DNA from 2 places in the Oceanobacillus kimchii X50 genome. Region 1 is predicted to be linked to the other one. Evidence: riboswitches for the same ligand, from Rfam matches in the RefSeq annotation. Region 1 holds a riboswitch; the other holds the start of a gene.
What was found. Region 1 has a riboswitch for lysine ahead of dapA (4-hydroxy-tetrahydrodipicolinate synthase). Riboswitches for the same ligand answer to the same signal wherever they lie in the genome.
Positions count from the first base shown of each region.

Region 2: another riboswitch for lysine. It lies ahead of C794_RS12525 (Na+/H+ antiporter NhaC family protein); the one in region 1 lies ahead of dapA (4-hydroxy-tetrahydrodipicolinate synthase).

Region 1 covers NZ_CM001792.1:1,727,376-1,735,241, forward strand. The annotation lists gene C794_RS09085 (MFS transporter) at 1-951, opposite strand, end outside; gene C794_RS09090 (DUF3231 family protein) at 967-1,467, opposite strand; lysine riboswitch at 1,782-1,962, shown strand; gene dapA (4-hydroxy-tetrahydrodipicolinate synthase) at 2,065-2,952, shown strand; gene C794_RS09100 (DUF819 family protein) at 3,110-4,336, shown strand; gene C794_RS09105 (FAD-binding dehydrogenase) at 4,630-6,276, shown strand; gene C794_RS09110 (amino acid deaminase/aldolase) at 6,466-7,644, shown strand; gene C794_RS09115 (D-arabinono-1,4-lactone oxidase) at 7,641-7,866, shown strand, end outside.
Region 2 covers NZ_CM001792.1:2,403,042-2,410,907, forward strand. The annotation lists gene C794_RS12505 (YhcN/YlaJ family sporulation lipoprotein) at 1-219, shown strand, start outside; gene C794_RS12510 (M23 family metallopeptidase) at 255-1,223, shown strand; gene C794_RS20480 (methionine/alanine import family NSS transporter small subunit) at 1,288-1,398, opposite strand; gene C794_RS12520 (sodium-dependent transporter) at 1,399-2,934, opposite strand; gene C794_RS12525 (Na+/H+ antiporter NhaC family protein) at 3,155-4,723, opposite strand; lysine riboswitch at 4,870-5,046, opposite strand; gene yunB (sporulation protein YunB) at 5,087-5,875, opposite strand; gene C794_RS12540 (HD-GYP domain-containing protein) at 5,933-7,021, opposite strand; gene C794_RS12545 (YunC family protein) at 7,155-7,463, opposite strand; gene C794_RS12550 (bifunctional metallophosphatase/5'-nucleotidase) at 7,531-7,866, opposite strand, start outside.

The sequences.
Region 1 (7,866 bases):
ACTGCTAAAACATAATGCGAATATAAACCATATTAATGGTTCGATCCAAACTAAAGACAAATAGGATGCTGTCATTAATATAAACCCAATTACAGCTAAGCGCTTCATTTTTACAAAATTCTTTCCAATTATACTCCCTGTACGATAGGAAGTGGTAACCAAGACGAGTAGTGGAATAGCAAGAATAAGTCCCTTCCATACTCCAGTAATATGATCCTCTGTTTCTAGTTTATCGGATAAGTAAAAAAGAATACCGAAGATAGTAAGTAAACACGTTCCGCCCGCTAGATATACAGTAAATAACCATCGTCCTTCCTGTTTAAATACCAAAAACAGACCTTTAACGTATTGATTAAAAGGAGGTGGAGTTTGTCTATTTCTTCTTTCCTTAATTAAAAAGAAAACCAGTATCGCACAGAGAAAACTAATCACAGGAAATGTAAAAAATACAAAATACCATGTAATAAGCGCAAAAGCAGCACCAATAATAGGAGATAGTACCTTTCCAAGTTCATTAGATGCTTCATAAATCCCTAACATTTTGCTTTGCTCACTACCTTTAAAAAGATCTCCGATTAATGCCATGGCAATCGGAAACGTCCCTGCAGCTCCAATACCTTGAATAATTCTACCGATTAATAACCATATAAAAGCATTTGAAAAAAACGCAGCACCTATTCCGGCTAACAATCCACCAGCACCAAAAATAACTAAGGAAGGTACGATAATCGCCTTTCTAGAAAAGCGATCTGATAGGTAGCCTGCTGCAGGAATACAAATAGCCGCTGCTATAGAAAAAAGAGTGATGGTTAAGCTAACTTGAATATTGTTTAAGTTTAAGGCTTCTTTCATTTCAGGTAGTATTGGAATTAATGTTGAATTACCGAGAGTGGTAATAAAAGGTATAGAACCCAGTGATAGGATCGCAGCACCTGTATGATTCTTTCCCATGCTATTTGTTCCCCTTTATTTTATATTAATTGGTGGTATAACCAGCCATCCTTTTTGTTTCATTACATGGAGTATTTTTTGTTCATATTCCATACGTTGATTAATACATTCTGTAAATAAATCACGTATATCTTCTCTAAGAGCAACAGAGATAACTGTATTCGCAAGTATTCTTCCTGCCATCAATTCATTTTGTACAAGGATAGCCAGTTCATTATCATTAAATTTTGCTCCGGCTGGGATATCATGTTGATCTACATTTGGTCGATCGGGAGGTGAAGGAGGTAATCTAATACCAGCTTCTTTCAAAATGCCTTCAATTTGTTCGCTTTCTTGGGTAAAACAACTTTCTAATAAATCTTCAACTAATACTCGAAAGTCATGATCGACACTATGATTTATAAAAATTTGCAGTGATACTAAGGATGTTTTGACTTGATATAAATAACTCCATAAATGATATACTTCACCTGAGTGGAATGGCTCATCTTTTTCTTTAAAACGATGCATAACCATACTAATTCTCCTTTACGACATATTACGATATAGGTTTTCCTGTTTATGCAAAGTTATGCTTGAATAAATGAAAGGATTTCGCACGACTAATAAATCTACGCATAAGTTATACTAAAAAGTAAATCAATCTGTATTTTTTATAAAGTGTTTTTTCGATATTTATAACAGTAACTAGTAAAGTTATGTATCTGTGCGGTTATCTCCATATATAATTAGAAATAGTTATTCGATGAGATTGTATATTGTGAAAAAATGTTTGTCTTTCGTGATGGTTCCTGCTATAATACACGTACCAAGTGAATCATAATTCATAGGTTTTGGATAGAGGTGCGGAAACCATCAGTATATACGTGGAAGGGAATGAGCCCTGGTGAAGCGTATAGAAAGGGGGATCTGCCGAAGCGAGTGAAATACTCATTCATTAACTCGTTGGTGCTGCTATTGAACAAATACAGTGCTGTCATATAGGAGACTATATGGAGGGCTATCGAGCTGGGAACTAATTTGTTCAGCAGCAACGGGCTTCCGTTGGTGCTTTTTAATTTGGCCCAACCCTCTTAAGCAAGTTTGTTCAAATTATAAAAAGGGTGTGTTTACATGAATTTTGGAAAAGTATTAACAGCGATGGTGACGCCTTTCGATAAACATGAAGAAATCGATTTTCAAGCATTGGACTATTTAATTGACCATCTAATTAATAATGGTTCAGATGGTTTAGTAGTAGCTGGAACCACAGGAGAATCTCCAACGTTAACACATGGAGAGAGAATGAAATTATTCGAATATGTCGTAAAAAAAGTAAATGGAGTGGTACCAGTAATTGCAGGAACGGGCTCTAATTATACGAAAGCATCCATTGAACTGACAAAGGAAGTATCAAAAACTGGGGTAGATGGAGTAATGTTGGTTGCACCATACTATAATAAGCCTTCACAAGACAGTATGTACGAACACTTCAAAGTGATTGCTGAAAGCACCGAGTTACCAGTTATGTTGTATAACGTGCCAGGGCGAACTGGTGTGGACATGGATGTTTCCACTGTTGTACGTTTATCCCAAATCGATAATATTGTATCTATTAAAGATGCAAGCGGGAATTTAGAAAAAATGACAAATATTATTCGCCTTACTGACGAAAATTTCTCTGTATATAGTGGGGAAGACAGTCTAACTTTACCAGCTTTAGCTATTGGTGCTGCTGGAATTGTATCTGTATCATCTCATATTATAGGAAATGATATGCAAGAAATGATTCATCGTTTTGAACAAGGGCAAGTTGCAGAAGCAGCGAATATTCATCAACGTGTATTACCAGTCATGCAGGAAATGTTTGCAAATCCAAGTCCTGTTCCAGTTAAAACAGCATTAAATATACAATCTGTTCCTGTTGGAAAAGTTCGTTTGCCATTAATAGAGTTAAACGATGAACAGTTACAAAATTTACAGTCCGTATTATCGGATTTCGAACATTCTAAAATGATATAAGGTAAATGCTGAAAAGCTCATAAACATTTTATTTCGTGTTTGTGGGCTTTTTTACATTGGTTGATGATTAAACCTTTAAATAGGTAATCTATATCTAAACGAAAATTTACTTTCGTGATATTATAAATAAATATTATTCATATTAGGGGGGTTCACCTTGGAAAATACATTAATTCAAGCAGATGATACGATAACACTTTGGGGAATTATCATTGTCTTAGCCTCATTAAGTATTTTTTTAGAACAGCGTTTTAATTGGGCTTCTAAAGTTACTGGAGCAATTATTGCTCTTGTGAGTGCACTAATTCTATCTAATTTGGGAATTATCCCAACAGCCTCAAGCGTGTATGATGCTGTATGGAGTGTAATTGTGCCACTAGCAATCCCTTTGCTTTTATTTCATGTGAATTTCAAGAAAATTTGGAAGGAAAGCGGAAGGTTATTAACCATATTTTTACTTAGTTCGATCGGTACAGTTACAGGGGCAATAACTGCTTTCTTTATTTTTAAAGATCACATTCCAATGCTTGATAAATTAGGAGCGATGTTTAGTGGTTCTTACATAGGTGGAGGAGTTAACTTTGCAGCAATGGCAGCTAAATTTGAAACTCCGGGTGAATTGGTATCAGCTGCAGTAGTGGCGGATAATCTAATGATGGCGATATTGTTCTTACTATTAATGATGATACCGGCGATGAATTTCTTTCGAAAGAGATTCTCTACACCGCATGTATTAGAAGTAGAGAAGCAAAGTTCAGAAAATAAAGGAAAAACACAAGCAGAGAGTTTTTGGGAAAGAAAAGAAATCTCGCTAAAAGATATTGCAATGTCTGTTGGAACAGCATTTTTATTAGTTATTGTTTCTTTAAAAGTAGCTGAATTTTTTGCAGGTATTATTCCAAGTGGCGAACAAGCATCATTTTTCTTTCAATTATTACATGGTCTATTCGGAGATCACTATCTCGTGTTAACGACACTAACATTTATCGTTTTAGCGTTGTTCCCGAGTTATTTTGAAAAGCTAAATGGCAGTCAAGAAATCGGAACCTTTTTAATTCATATTTTCTTTGTAGTAATTGGTATTCCTGCATCTATTTCTCTAATCTTTGAAACGGCACCTTTATTATTAGTTTTTGCATTTATTATTGTTATTATCAATTTGATTATTTCTTTATTATTCGGGAAATTATTCAAGTTTGATTTAGAAGAGATTCTACTTGCTAGTAACGCAAATATTGGAGGACCAACAACCGCTGCGGCATTTGCAATTGCAAAAGGCTGGAGACAACTTATTGGCCCTATATTAATCGTCGGAACTTTGGGTTATATCATCGGTAACTATTTAGGCACTTTTTTAGGAACATGGTTTGGAACTATCATGTAAATTGAGAAGTTAAGAATTATTCATAAGAAAAAACGAATGGATTAGTATGCACACCTCGCTACAGAGAAATATACTCCGTTTATCTAGCGGCGGCTGGTGAGTCTCCGGAAGCTTATGTAACGGAAGGCTCACCCATTCTTTTCTTCCACTCTTCCACTTTCATCCATGTATCGCATCAGCTAGATATACCACAGAGAATGAAAATGTGAAAACGCATAGAAACTAGTTAATTAGTCTTTTTTCTTGGATAATAAGATATACTAATTCTATAAATGATTGCTAGGGGGAGTGTAATGAAAGCGGACGTAATTGTTATTGGAGCGGGGATTGCAGGTCTAGTTGCAACAGTAGAAATAGCACAATCTGGAAAGAACGTGATTCTGATTGATCAGGAACCTGAATCATCACTTGGAGGACAAGCTTGGTGGTCATTTGGTGGCTTATTTTTAGTAGATTCCAAAGAACAACGAAGATTAGGAATAAAAGATTCCTATGAACTCGCTTGGAATGATTGGAAATCTACCTCAAGCTTTGATCGTAAAGAGGATAAGTGGGGGAGAAAATGGGCGGAAGCATATGTCCAATTTGCCGCTTCGGAAAAAAGAGAGTGGTTACGTAGTTATGGAATACGTTTCTTTCCTGTTGTTGGTTGGGCAGAAAGAGGTGGTAGTCTAGCTTCTGGACATGGAAATTCAGTACCTAGATTTCATATTGTATGGGGAACAGGCCCAGGTATTGTAACTCCATTTGTAGAGCGCATGCAATCCTATGTAAAACAAGGATTAGTCACTTATTTACCACGTTATCGTGCGGAACATCTATTGGTTAAAAATGAAACCGTTTACGGTGTGGAGGGGTCCATATTGAAGGCCTCGTCAGCACAACGAGGAGAGGCAAGTAACAGAATTATAGTAGATAGCTTTTCATTGAAGGCAGAATATGTAGTGATTACATCTGGAGGAATTGGAGCAAACCACGAATTAATACGAAAAAATTGGCCGGAGCGGCTTGGAAAACCACCAAAAAATATGTTGAGCGGTGTTCCTGAGCATGTAGATGGAAAAATGTTAGAAATAGCTGAACATGCGGGAGCACGAATTGTTCACCGTGATCGTATGTGGCATTATACAGAAGGAATTAAAAATTGGAATTCGGTCTGGAAAAATCATGGGATTCGTATTTTACCAGGGCCATCGTCGATTTGGTTAGATGCAGAAGGAAATCGATTTAATGCACCAAACTATCCAGGGTTTGATACATTAAGCACATTAGAAGCGATACAAAAGACAGGGTATGATTATTCATGGTTTATATTAACGCAAAAGATTATTGAGAAAGAATTTGCCTTGTCTGGTTCAGAGCAAAATCCGGACCTAACCAATAAGCGAATAAGTGAAGTTTTAAAAAGAGCGCAATCTGGTGCTCCGGGACCAGTTCAAAAATTTCTGGATCATGGTGAAGATTTTGTAACAGCGTTAAATTTAGAAGACCTCGTTCAAAAAATGAATCAATTGACGGAAACGCCGTTATTAAAAGTAGAACATGTAATATCTCAAATCGAAGCAAGAGACCTTCAATTAGCAAATAAATTCACCAAAGATTTACAGTTAGCTGCCATGTATAATTCTCGTAAGTTTCTTGGAGATAAATTAATTCGTACTGCAAAACCGCATCCGATATTAAAAGCTGAAAATGGTCCATTAATCGGTGTAAAACTGCATATACTTAGTCGGAAAACCCTTGGAGGATTACAGACGGATTTATCGGGAAGAGTATTTAATCAGCAAAACAATTTCATCAAAGGGTTATATGCTGCAGGTGAAGTTGCAGGTTTCGGTGGTGGAGGAATGCATGGTTATAGAGCATTAGAAGGAACGTTTGTCGGCGGCTGTTTATTTAGCGGTCGAACCGTAGGAAGGTCAATTGCAAGAGGTGAATGAAGAAAGGCCATTTACTTCTGTTTAAATAATGTGTAATATCAGAATATATCGTCTTTATTGTATTAAGTTATCGATCGTAAAAACGCTTAACTTTCGAATGGAGAAACGGATGCTAATAATCTGATTAGAAATGCTAGCCATCAGTAGAGTATATTGATAGAAGCTTTTTTAAAAGTGGCAGGTGAAAAGATGGATTGGAAAGCAATCATAAAAAATGTACCATTAGATGCTAAGCCTCAACTATTGTTAGATCAAAATGCACTAGAATCAAATATAGTTAACATCGAAAAACAAGCGAACGGTAAAAATATTCGTTTAGCTACCAAGTCAATTCGTTCGATCCCTGTTTTACACAAAATTTTATCATCAAGTTCAACATTTAAAGGGTTAATGTGCTTTACCGCTTCAGAAGCTTTGTTTTTAGTTAAACACGGATTTGATGATGTTTTAATTGGATATCCAACATTCGACAAGAAATCTCTCCAAGAAATCGCAACGCTTAATCTTCAAGGAAATACAATCACATGTATGGTAGATAGTAAAGAGCATATTGAATTATTAACAAAAGTTCAAAAAGAAAATGGCGGACAATTTTACACGTGCATTGAAATGGATATGAGTAATAATTGGGCAGGATTCCATTTTGGCGTACGTCGATCTCCATTAAAGTCACCAAAAGAAGTAATCCACCTGGCAAAATTTATTGATTCTCAAGAAGGTGTATTTATTAAAGGGTTAATGGGGTATGAGGCACAAATTGCTGGTGTTACTGATAGTAATTCAGAAGAAAAGATGAGGAGTAATATTATTAAGCGGTTAAAGAAAAAATCAATTCCTACTATTGCTAAACGTAGAGAACAAGTGCATCAATTATTTCAAAAAAATAATATGCAAATTGAATTTTTTAATGGAGGTGGAACAGGAAGCTTACAAACAACTTCACAGGAAAAAACTGTCACCGAAGTAACAGTAGGTTCAGGTTTTTTTGCACCATTATTATTCGATCAATATCGAGATTTCCAATATGAACCTGCTTTATTCTTCTCGCTTCCGATTGTTAGGCAACCGAAGAAGCACATTTATACATGTTTAGGTGGTGGCTATATAGGCTCTGGTAGCATTGGAGAAGAGAAACAACCGCAACCAGTGTATCCATCTGATTCTACATTGATTTCTTTGGAAGGAGCAGGAGAAGTACAAACACCTATTCAAACAAAAGTTAACTTATCAATAGGAGATTCAGTTATTTTTCGGGCTGCAAAAGCAGGAGAAATTTGTGAACGATTCTCTGAAATATTAGTAATTGATAATGGCAAGTGGAGGCAGACATACCCAACTTATCGTGGGGAAGGGGAATGCTTTCTATGAAACAATTACAAAATTACAAGTGGCGTAATTGGTCTTCTACCTCCAACTGTTCACCAGAACGGATGTATTATCCTAGCTCCATTCATGATGTAGTTGCAATTGTAGAAGCGGCAACAAAAAATCATAAGAAAATACGAGTAGTTGGTGCAGGTCATTCTTTTACAAACTTAGTAATGACTGAAGAGTGGCTTGTATCTCTAGACAATTTAACAGGTGTTAAGG
Region 2 (7,866 bases), 680 kb from region 1:
AATATCGCAATAGACGAAGCTATGATAAATGCAAGGAAAACGGCAGAATCCGTGTTACCTCGTTATTATGATATTTATACATCTGGTGATAAGTCGTTGATTCAAGATATACAAACCCTTCATTACTCACTGGCGAACGATCCAAATTTCGATTATGATCAAACGGTACAAACTATTATAGAAGAAATGAAACAAGATGGAACGCCAGATGACGAATAAGCAATAGCATTTTAATTAAAAAAGGAGGTGACAACGTGTATCCAAAACAAATGCTCACACTATTGGGATTCATACTTTTTATTACTAGTCTCCCATTAACTGTCTTGGCTGAAGAAAATAAAGAAAATGATATTTACGAACAACGTATGGCTCTTTTCAAAAAAACGGAAGCAATAACACAAATTCCATGGTATTATTTTGCGGCGATTGATAATTACGAAAGAAATATAATTAATAGTGATGAACCTGAGAAAGTAATATCCATTGATTTTACAGATGAAATTTGGTACGGACTAGGTAATGCTGCTAAAGCTCCTGAAATGGAAATCATTCAAAGTTTTGGTGGTATTGGAAAAGATGGTAATGGTGACGGTAAAGCACAAATAGACAATGAGGAAGATATTTTATATTCTATGGGTATGTTTATCGAAGAGTATGGATTAAATGAAGATGACATCAAGATTGCTCTTTGGGAATATTACAAAAGGGATTTGACAGTGCAAACCATTATGAATACATCTAAAGTATTTAAGGAATTTGGTCACGTTCACCTTACTAATCGAGCATTTCCAGTAGATACGAATTATAATTATAGTTTCAATAATACATGGGGTGATCGACGTGGATTCGGTGGTTTACGAATTCATGAAGGGACCGATATCTTTGCCTCTTACGGCGTTCCAGTTCAATCAACAACATACGGTGTAGTAGAGATGATGGGATGGAATCTTTACGGTGGTTGGAGAATAGGGATTAGAGACATCTACAATATTTATCATTATTATGCACATATGAATGGTTATAGTGACGATTTAAAAGTAGGTCAAGTTGTACAGCCGGGTGATGTTATCGGTAGTGTTGGCTCCACAGGATACGGACCGCCTGGAACATCGGGTAAATTTCCACCACATTTGCATTATGGTATGTATAAAGACAATGGATATAGCGAATTCTCATTTGATCCTTATCCTTACTTAAAAAAATGGGAGCGTATGTCTAAATAAAACGAGTTAAATTCAAGATGGTAAAAAATCCACTTCCTATTGTTGTTAGAAAGTGGATTTTTTCTTAATTATTTTCCGTTTTACCCTTTCGAATGGTATTCCATATACTAGCCGCTAATCCGCCCCAAAGAATTACCATTCCAATTATCATTACTGTAATTGCACTAGCCGACATTTATTTTGCCTCCTTATCTTGTTCGGTATATTCAGTCAATTCATCGGATTTCCATTTTGTTAATGACAGAACTATACCGATTACTAATGCCGCGATAGCTACTGTCCATCCTCCAAATGCAACAAAGGCATTTGCATATCCCTCATAATTTCCTGTAGCTGTATCAAACTCTCTTAACAAGTTTTGCTTAAATAATCCGAGCATCATATATCCCATTACAATCGGAGTAATAATTGTTAAACAAATAGTCCACCATGATCCTAATCGGATATCCGAAACACTATTAGCATGCGACTTTAATACATTTGACTTGCGTAATATCCAAGCAATTAGTACGACCTCAACCATTCCTAACATCGCTACTCCAAATTGATTGATAAAATAGTCCACTACATCTAAGAAATGTAATCCTCCACGACTAGCAAATAATAGTGAAATAACTGCAGCTAATCCACCACCGAATAATACTGCTTTTGTACGTGTAATTTTAAATTTATCTACTAAAGCTGATACATATGCTTCTGTAATAGATACTAATGATGTTATTCCTGCTAAAGTTAAGGATACAAAGAATAATACACCAAACAAGCCATTAAATGCGGGTAATTCATTAATAATAGCTGGGAAAACAACGAAAGCGAGTCCTACTCCACCAGCTACAACTTCATCTACTCCTACTCCTGAAGATGCAGCCATAAAACCTAATACACCAAAAACTCCAATTCCTGCTAGTAATTCAAAACCAGAGTTACCGAAACCAACAATAAAAGCATTATTTGTGATATCTGATTTTTTCGGTAAATAACTAGAATAGGTGATCATGATTGCAAAAGCAATGGATAAACTAAAAAAGATTTGGCCATATGCAGCAATCCATACATCAGGTTCAAGTATTCTGCTAAAGTCTGGAGTAAAGAATGCATTTAAACCTTCTGCTGCTCCAGGCAATGTTACTGCACGGATAACAATTACTAAAAACACTATAACTAGAAGTGGTATAAATATACGGTTAGCTACTTCAATACCTTTCTTTACACCACGGAATAAAATTCCCAATACAAGAACCCAAACTACAATCAAAGGTATTAATACTCCTGGAACTAATCCGCCTACTTGGCCAGGTACATCTGCTAGATGTAAATAATCTCCAAACAAAAATCCTTCTGTATCTTCTCCCCAAGATAGATTAAATGAGAAGAAAGAATATGAAATTGCCCAGGCAATAATGACAGAGTAATATGTCGATATAACAAAGGCAACTAAAACCGCCCACCAACCTACGAATTCTGATTTCTTGTTCATTCTACTAAATGTCAATGGAGCTGATCCTCTATATTTATGCCCCATTGTAAATTCCATGATTAATATCGGTATTCCGGCAGTTAATAATGCAAATAGGTATGGAATAAAAAACGCTCCTCCACCACTTTCGTAAGCCACGGAAGGAAATCTCCATATATTACCCAAACCAACTGCAGAACCCACTGCTGCTAAAATAAATCCAGCACGTGTTCCCCATTGTGACCGATTTTCCATTTACTTTCCCCCTTAAAATCAAAAATAGTAATAGCCTGTTTCTTTATTAATATGTAGAATAATATCAATTATTATTACTTTCAGACTATTATAATTGTATTATATCTTGTTCTCCTATTTTGTCAAACGGTTCTGATAATTTAGAAGGAGTTTTGTAAAGATTAAAAATCACATGAGCAATAGGGATCCTATACGCTCATGTGATTCTTTTAGTCATTCTTTATTCATTAGTTGTTTTTTCTTTTCTTCGGTCAACTACTACTTTCTTCAGTATTAATACAATAATACTCATTAGTACAATTGTGACTAGTAAGGAAAGTAACGTAGAGTGAGTGTAACCTACTAAGGTAAATCCAACTATTGCGGATACTGCAGCTATCGTCGCATAAGGCAATTGTGTAAGTACATGGTCTATATGATTTGCACCTGCACCTGTAGAGGATAGTACAGTAGTATCTGATATTGGAGAACAATGATCACCAAACACTGCTCCAGCAAGTACTGCTGCAAGTGCTGGTAACAATAAACTACTATCCGTATTAACCATAATGTTAGCAGCTATTGGAAGCATAATACCAAATGTTCCCCAAGATGTTCCTGTTGATAAAGCCATTATTGCGGATATTATAAATAATATAACGGGTAACAACGACACATTAATTGAAGCATTTTCAACTAATCCAGCTAAGTAATCTCCTGTTCCAATACTTCCAATAATTGCTCCAATCATCCAAGCTAGTAGAAGAATATTTATTGCAGGAATCATAGTTTTTGCACCTTCAATTAATATTTTTCCTAACTCTGAACGCGGTACCTTTTGAGAAAAATAGAACACAGCGGCAACTACTACAGAGGAAAGACCACCTAATATTAAGGATAGATTAACATCTGTATTTGCAAAGGCATCAACTAAGCCATAACTAGACGCCGCTATTACACCTGTGGTATACATTGAACCAATTGTAACAATAAATAACACAATAATTGGTACTAATAGGTGGTATACTTTACCATCTTTATGTGGATCAAAAACATCACCTAAATCTCCGGCAACACTGTCTTGTTCTGGGTTAAGAAGCTCTCCCTCTTTTTCAGCTCTTTTTTCATGTGTATGCATTGGTCCTAAATCCAAACGGAAATACGCTACAATAAATACAAGTATAATTGCAGATATGGCATAGAAATTCAAAGGAATCATTTGTATGAATGCTTCAAATGGTTGATACTCTGTAATTTCATTAGCCGCGAATAAAGTCCCTAACGTCCCAATAATATATGCTCCCCAACTAGAAATCGGGGCTAACACAGTAACAGGAGCAGAACTAGAATCAATAAAATAAGCAAGTTTTGCACGCGATATTCGATGTCGGTCTGTTAACGGCCTAGCAATTTGACCAACTGCTAAACTATTAAAATAGTCATCAATAAAAATAATTATTCCAATAACAGCTGTCATTACTTGTGCACCAGTTCTTGTCTTTACTCGTTTCATCATCCAATCCCCAAATGCTCTACTTCCACCTGATGCTTGTAAAAATGCTGTTAATATACCTAGAAGTAATAAAAATCCTAGGAGAAATATATTTCCTACTTGCCATCCGTCTTCAGCATAAAATATGGTGTAAAATACTTCCCAAATCTCTGTGATTGAGGATAAAATATTAAAATTGTGAATTAGTAGTGCCCCTACAATAATTCCAGTACCTAATGATATTAATACATTACGTGTAATAATCACTAAAAGTAGCATAATCACTGCAGGAATCAGCGAATAAATCGTACCTTCCATAGCTTTTACCTCCAAATAAATATTTGGTGATGGAGATAATACTCGAAATGCTCTTGATGTGAAGCAACGTTGCTATTTTTAAGCACAAAAAAAACAACGACAGAAAATAACCATCATTGTTTTACCAACAAACGTTATCCTCCATTTCGATCAGTAGTTCTCCATGCACATATTCTTGCATGACAGTGCATCTTTTATTCAAAGATGTACCAGCAATAATAAGCGTGACCCTTATTATGCTTCGGCAAACAACCCTTCCACCAACTTTCATCGTTGTCATCCTCTTGTTGATTACTAATGTTGTATGCTCCTCTACCTCACCGATCTGATAAGGCATTATTCAATTACTAGTAATATACTATATTATTCATCATTCTGCAAATCATCCTTTGGTATTGCTATATCTGGTAATCCATCCCCACCATAGAAATCGGGTACTTTCCCCATGATTGCACCACTATCTAAATATAGTTCTGTATGAACGGTTGTTACATCTGAAGTAAATGGAACAATGATTTGTACATCTGCTTCTATATTCACATACAAAGTAACCCATGATCCATTAATGCCAAATTCTTCGGTTTCTCTTACTACATTTGTTCTCACATTTCCAATTACTTGCATATTAATTGGTATTCTCGGGCCAAGATTAGATAGTACCGAATTACCTGTCACTTGTCCAAGAGGGATCTCAATGAGAGTTGGATCAATAGCAGCACGACCCTCAGCACTTCCATCATCGTTCAATGGTTCTTCCAGATTATATTTAAAACTTAAAGGCTTCCCTTCATTTACATGTACAAAGAACTCTTCAACACGATCTGTAGCAACTCGATTAATTTCACTAATTACGGCTCTATTTTGATTGTAAGTAACTAAGTTTCCTTCGTTATCATAAGTAATATCAATCATATCTTCAAAACTATATTCACCTACAAAATCTACCGCAGAATTTATTGCACGTGTGGCAAATTCTTCAGTTTTCCTTTTTGCAATGTCTTTAACTATAGGTTCAATCTTGTCATTAATAATCCAAAAACTAAAGGCCATGGATACAACAAATATGATAAGGGTCATAATCACTAAAAATTGACGATGTGGAGGCCTTCTGTATGATTTTCTTCGGATGCGATATCTTCTTTTGAACCTCAACCTTCATACCCCCTCTACACAATGTATGCTTGTTCTTAGAGAAGGTAGAACTATGGATTATCTATTTTTAATAACTTCCTTAATAAGGGTATTCATCACTTTTCCTAAATTTAATTCATACGGATTATCCAGTATCTTCCCCTGTACTTCTGTCACACGAATAATCGGCCGATCACATAAATGTTTATTTTGTCTTATTACTTTTCCAGAACTACCATCACTCAAATTAACCATTAACCCTTCCGGATAAACAGCAATACTTTTTTTAAAAGCCTCAATTATTGTTATATCAAATTCCCTAACTGCACCAGCATATAAAATTTCCAACGCTTCATGTGGTAATAAAGCTTCTCGATAAACTCGGTTACTAGTTACTGCATCAAAAACATCTGCCACAGCTATGATTTTCGCATAAGGAATAATATCTTTGTCATATAAGCCTAAAGGATAACCAGAACCATCTAGTCTTTCATGATGTTGATAGGCACATTGCGCAACGTTTTTAGGAAATCCAGGATAGCTTCGTAAATAATCAAATCCTAATTTTGTATGACTTTTGATAATTTGAAACTCTGTTTCATCTAGGCTAGAAGGTTTATTTAAAATTTCCGATTCAATAAAAATCTTACCTACATCGTGTAATAACGCACCGATACCTAGTTCTTTTAATTGTTCGGAAGTATAACTTAATTGTTTTCCGATCGCAATCGAGTATATAGCTACATTTAGAGAATGTTGTAAAATATAATCATTGGTGATCATAATATCTGAAAGCAATGTTAACGAACTTTCATTCCCTTCAACTTCATACAAAATTTGATCAACAACTTCTTTTAACTCCATTTCTTTTGTTTGAAGTACGTAAGACTTACTTAGAAGGCCTGCTTGTTTTATTCCTCTAAATGTATCATTAAGTGTATGTACTGCTTTTTGACGAAGTTGATCGGAAATAACTGGTTCGTAATACTGGTCATCATCAATATCACCTTCAATATATACATAAGTAATCCCACGATCTAGCAGCTTTTGAATAACGTTTGACGTCAATTTCATTCCTCTTGCCAATAAAATTACTCCTTGCTCATCATATAATGATTGAGCTAATGTATCTTCAGACTGAATAAGTTTCGTACTTACTAATTTCATAGATTTCTCCTATAATCCGACATCTTTCAACATTGTATTAGTAATATCGTACCAAATATCACAACCTATGCCTATCTTAATTTTCCTTATAATTTAAAAAGCTTTTCCTGTGAAAGAAAAGCTTTTTAAATAGTTATGATATTTTTAATAAAGCCTCTTTCCCAGTTATTCCAACTTCCCATCCATATTCTTTAGATGCATCAGTGATTTTTTCTAGTGGTGCGTGAAGCAACTGATCGATTGTTCTAACTCCCATTGCACGGCCAGCTACGACATTCCGTTCTTGAAGTTTAGGTATTTCATTAAAAATATCGACATCCAATGCTGCACACATGATATAACCTACATCATTACTAATCGTTAATAATGTTGTCTTTGGCAATTCCACACTTACAGCTGTAAATATAATCCCATCTACCTCGAGAGGTTCTATTGTAATCATTCGTACATTTGCCCCCTTTATAAAATTCACTATAAGTGTATGCAGGAGGCATAAAAAGCGTCACATTCTAAGAGGGATATTGCTGTATTAAAGTTTCTGCAAGAAGATCTCTTAAAAATTCAGGTACGAAATATTGCTTGGTAGTTGATTTTGCAATTTCTGGTAATAATCTCCCAAATGTAAATGTATCCGCAGTAGCTACATAGTAGGTTTTGTCTGGATCAATCTGTTTTCCATTTTGTTCATAAACCGCTTTTACATATTCACCACCATTACGATGAAAATCTGTAATAACATCTAAACCAGAGAATATCATTTTTCCTAGAATTTCACCGCGAAATCCAAACCCTTTTAGCTTTAATTCTGTAAAATCCGTAGATAAAGATGCTCGTATTACCTCTAT